DNA from 2 places in the Bacillus sp. Brlt_9 genome. Region 1 is predicted to be linked to the other one. Evidence: riboswitches for the same ligand, from Rfam matches in the RefSeq annotation. Region 1 holds a riboswitch; the other holds the start of a gene.
What was found. A riboswitch is a leader RNA that binds a small molecule or an ion and turns the genes downstream of it on or off. The one in region 1 is predicted to bind S-adenosylmethionine.

Region 1 (2,208 bases):
TCCTGCAACACTTTGCGAGCTGGTAAATCTTTATCAATTATGATCGGCATGTTGTTTGCCTCCGACTAAAGCTGCTTCTAAATCTGCAATAATATCAGAAACATCTTCTATACCGACCGATAAACGAATTAAATCTGATGTGACGCCAGCTAAACGCTGATCTTCAGCATTTAATTGTCTATGCGTCGTGCTAGCGGGATGTATAACGCAAGTTCGTGCATCCGCTACATGCGTTACGAGAGTTGCTAGTTTTACATTTGCGATAAATTCTTTCGCCGCTTCTAATCCACCCTTAATGCCGAATGTTAAAACACCACTAGCCCCTTTTTTCAAATACTTTTGTGCTAACGAGTAATTTTCATTACTATCTAGTCCCGGATAATTCACCCATTCAATACGTTCATGGTTAGTAAGCCACTTAGCAACTGCGAGAGCATTTTCACTATGACGCTCCATTCTCAAATGCAGCGTTTCTAAGCCGATATTGCTAATATACGCATTGAATGGGCTCATACAGTTTCCGTAGTCTCTTAATAATTGAACACGCGCCTTCACAATGTAAGCTGCTGCACCAAAATTTTGAATGTAACTTACGCCGTGATAACTTGGATCCGGTTCAACAAGTTCAGGATATTTCCCATTTGTCCAATCGAAGTTCCCTCCGTCAATGACAATGCCTCCCAAGGAGCTTGCGTGCCCATCAATATATTTCGTCGTAGAATGAACGATAATATTTGCTCCGTGTTCAAATGCTTGGCATAAATAAGGAGTTGCTAATGTATTATCCACGATAAAAGGTACTTCTAGCTCTTTCGCTGCATCTGAAAACTCTTTGAAATTTAAAACGTTCATCGCTGGATTTCCTAGCGATTCTGCATAAACGAGTTTCGTTTTATCATTAGCAAGGGCCACAATTTCATCAGCAGTTAAATTCGGATTAAAGAACGTAACATCGATACCGAGCTTACGCAAACTCACTCCAAATAAATTAAACGTCCCGCCGTAAACTGTGGAAGAACAAAGCAAGTGGTCTCCGCTACTACAAATATTTAAAACGGCAAGCATAATAGCAGCCTGCCCAGAAGCCGTTGCAACAGCTCCTACACCACCCTCTAAATCCGCTAGCTTTTGCTCAAATGCAGCTAAAGTAGGGTTTCCAATGCGCGTATATATATATCCTTCCGCCTCTAAGTTAAATAAGGCCGCTAAATCATCCGAAGTATCGTATTTATACGTTGTACTTTGATAAAGCGGTAAAACACGCGGCTCACCATTCTTTGGCGTATAGCCACCTTGCACACAAATCGTTCCTTTTCCCCATGATTCTCCCATCTCTCATTCTCCTTTCTTTTATACAAAATAAAAAACTGCTCCTTTCCTGAAAACAAGAAAGGAGCAGTTTGAAAACACGCTCTAAAGGCTCTTTCTTATCTTTCAGGATTTATTACCTGCAGGATTTGGCACAATTCCGTTATACGGCTGTTGCCAAGGTTTCATTGGGCCTGTCCCTCCACCTTTTCTTGATAAGACTATGCAATTACCGTTGATTTTATAGCAATAATTTCCTAATGTCAATCGGTTTTTCTGAATGTTCTAAATTAAATACAAAGAATTTGACACGCATAACAAAAGAAATATATTCCATATTCATTTGAAAAAGACCTTTTAAAACCTACGATTACTATATAGAATTAAGTAAGTAGTTTAACTGTATACATTTCAAATTCTCACGAGACCTCAATAGATTGAATAAGCCAACCTCTCAAAAAGATACTATACATATTCATTTCATTTCACAGTAGCATATTTACTCCTTTCGACATTAAAACTTACATAACGGAGGTATAACATGACAAACACAAAGGACATGCACTATATACTCGTCCTATACGGCATTCTTTTAGGCTCTATAGTAGGAGCAACAGTTTGGCTATTTTTAGTTACAATAAATATCGGCATTCACTTTATTTGGGAGTACTTACCTACTATTTTCGCTTCTCCCCCTTATTACACCATTTGCGTAACAACTATCGGTGGTATTCTCGTTGGTTTAACTCAAAAGTATTTCGGCACATATCCACGTCTTATGCCAGAAGTGATGGGTGAATATAAAAAAACAGGTAGAATTGAATACCGCTTTGTACATAAAGCTACTTTAACTGCGATTATCGTTTTAATCTTTGGAGCTAGTTTAGGTCCCGAGGCAGC
Region 2 (2,208 bases), on a different contig from region 1:
CAGCTACAATTCCAATTGCAGGCGCTCCTCGCACTTCTAGCATGACAATACTTTTCCATACCTCTTCAATCGTCGTTAATGTTTTGTATTCTGTGCTGTGCGGTAACTTTGTTTGATTTAATACTGCAATGGCATCACCTTTCCAACTGACAGACCTCGGAATAGTAACAATTGTACTCATGCTTTTACGCCTCCAGAAACTGTCCGTTGAAATAATGTTCGAAACAGTTGAATATCAGCACCCTTAGATTCATATTTTATTAGTTCTTTCCCTAAGGATAGTGCATGTTTCTTCGCTTGAATTCTCGTTTCTTTATTTGCTATTTCATCTAAATCAGCTACATGCGCTAAACCAATTGTTCTACGGATAAGCTCACATCCAGCGAATCCAACAGCATCCGTAAAAATATTTTGCAAAATAATCGGCAACCATTGTTTCTCTTTCGTATATGCTTCTACACCTTCTCCAATCCATAACTTCGTAAAAGCTTCTACAAAATAACTCCATGTTTTCTCAATATGGAAAAATAGCACATTTCTTTTTTCCTCTTCACGTGATAACGCATTTAATAATAAATTGGCAATAAATTGACCAAGATCAAATCCAAATGGGCCATATGTTGCAAATTCCGGATCAATCACGTTCGTTTCAGAAGGCGATGAAAAAATACTACCAGTATGTAAATCACCATGAATAAGCGCTTCTTTTCTCGTTAAAAATTTATATTTATACTGTGCGACTTTTAACTTTAAAGTTTTGTCACTCCACAATTCATCAACTGCTAGTTGTAACTCTGGCTCATAATCATTCGTATCGTAATGGCCAAACGGATCTGTAAACACTAAATCTTCTGTAATTTTGCAAAGGTCCGGGTTTACAAATGTACCTTCTAGTACCCTTTTCTCTTCTGACTCTAACCCGAAGTCTGAAGTATAAAACAACACATGTGCTAGAAAACGACCAATATGTTGGGATAAAAGTGGGTACTCTTCTCCATCTATTAATCCTTTTCTAGCAATTGTTAGCCTTGATAAGTCTTCTATTACTGTTACTGCTAACTCTTCATCATGACTGTACACTACCGGCACGTATTCCGGCACATACTTCGCAAAAATTTGTAATGCTTTACTTTCAATCGTCGCTCTTTTTATAGACAATGGCCAGCTCTCACCAACTACTTTCGCATATGGCAATGCTTGTTTTATTATAATAGACTTCTCTCCATCACCTAATTTGAACACGTAATTTAAATTTCCATCTCCAATTTCATGACAAACTACATTTGCTTTCTTTTCAAAATAACCATGTTCTTTCGCATATTGTATAGCTGTCGTTTCAGTTAATGAATAATATCCCATCGTCTTCTCCCCCTTTTTTTAATTCAGAGGTTTTTCTGACGTAGAAAAACCTCTTTCCACTAAGAAAGAGGTTTGAAGTTTATCTTCTCCCCTCTTATCTGCCAGAAAGTAAACTTTCTGCTGGAATTAGCACCGTGCCTTTTGGCGTAAATAAACGCCCCATTTCACAATGGTATTACGGTCGGTTGCTGGGCTTCATCGGGCCAAATCCCTCCACCTGCTCTTGATAAGAGTTTTATAATTTTTTTGAATTTTTAACTTTATGTTGAAGACTATACCAAGAATAAAAATCACTTGTCAACATTTTATTTGTATAATTCTGGACGACGATCTGCAAAAACTGGAATTCCTTTTCGTACTTCTTTAATTTTTTCAAAATGAAGCTCTCCAAATAAAATTGATTCTTCTTCATTCGCTTCTACAACAACTTCGCCCCAAGGATCGACAATTAAAGAATGACCGGCAAACTCATTATTCGGATCCTTTCCTGTCCTATTACATGCAACAACATAACATTGATTTTCAACTGCTCTTGCTTGTAATAGCAAACGCCAATGTGCTAAACGAACCAATGGCCATTCTGCTACAACAAATAAAACTTTTGCACCTTTCGCAGTATGAACGCGCATCCATTCTGGAAAGCGAATGTCATAACAAATTGTGCCGGCGCACTCTACATTATCTAGCTTAAATTCACCTGTACTATTTCCAGCTATTAAATATTTATGTTCATCCATAAGCTGAAATAAATGCACTTTACTATATTCTTTGACTAGTTCTCCTTCCTTGTTTACCACATACATTGTATTTGTAACACCTTGCTCTGTTTGCTTCGCAATAGAACCACCG

Region 2: another riboswitch for S-adenosylmethionine. It lies ahead of mtnK (S-methyl-5-thioribose kinase); the one in region 1 lies ahead of VF726_RS27360 (bifunctional O-acetylhomoserine aminocarboxypropyltransferase/cysteine synthase).

The regions. Positions count from the first base shown of each region.
Region 1 is NZ_JAYJLO010000011.1:58,243-60,450, reverse strand. Features, by position in the region: gene metA (homoserine O-acetyltransferase MetA) at 1-50, opposite strand, end outside; gene VF726_RS27360 (bifunctional O-acetylhomoserine aminocarboxypropyltransferase/cysteine synthase) at 34-1,332, opposite strand; SAM riboswitch class I at 1,425-1,530, opposite strand; gene VF726_RS27355 (chloride channel protein) at 1,850-2,208, shown strand, end outside.
Region 2 is NZ_JAYJLO010000002.1:785,796-788,003, reverse strand. Features, by position in the region: gene mtnA (S-methyl-5-thioribose-1-phosphate isomerase) at 1-181, opposite strand, end outside; gene mtnK (S-methyl-5-thioribose kinase) at 178-1,359, opposite strand; SAM riboswitch class I at 1,451-1,592, opposite strand; gene VF726_RS10430 (carbon-nitrogen family hydrolase) at 1,665-2,208, opposite strand, start outside.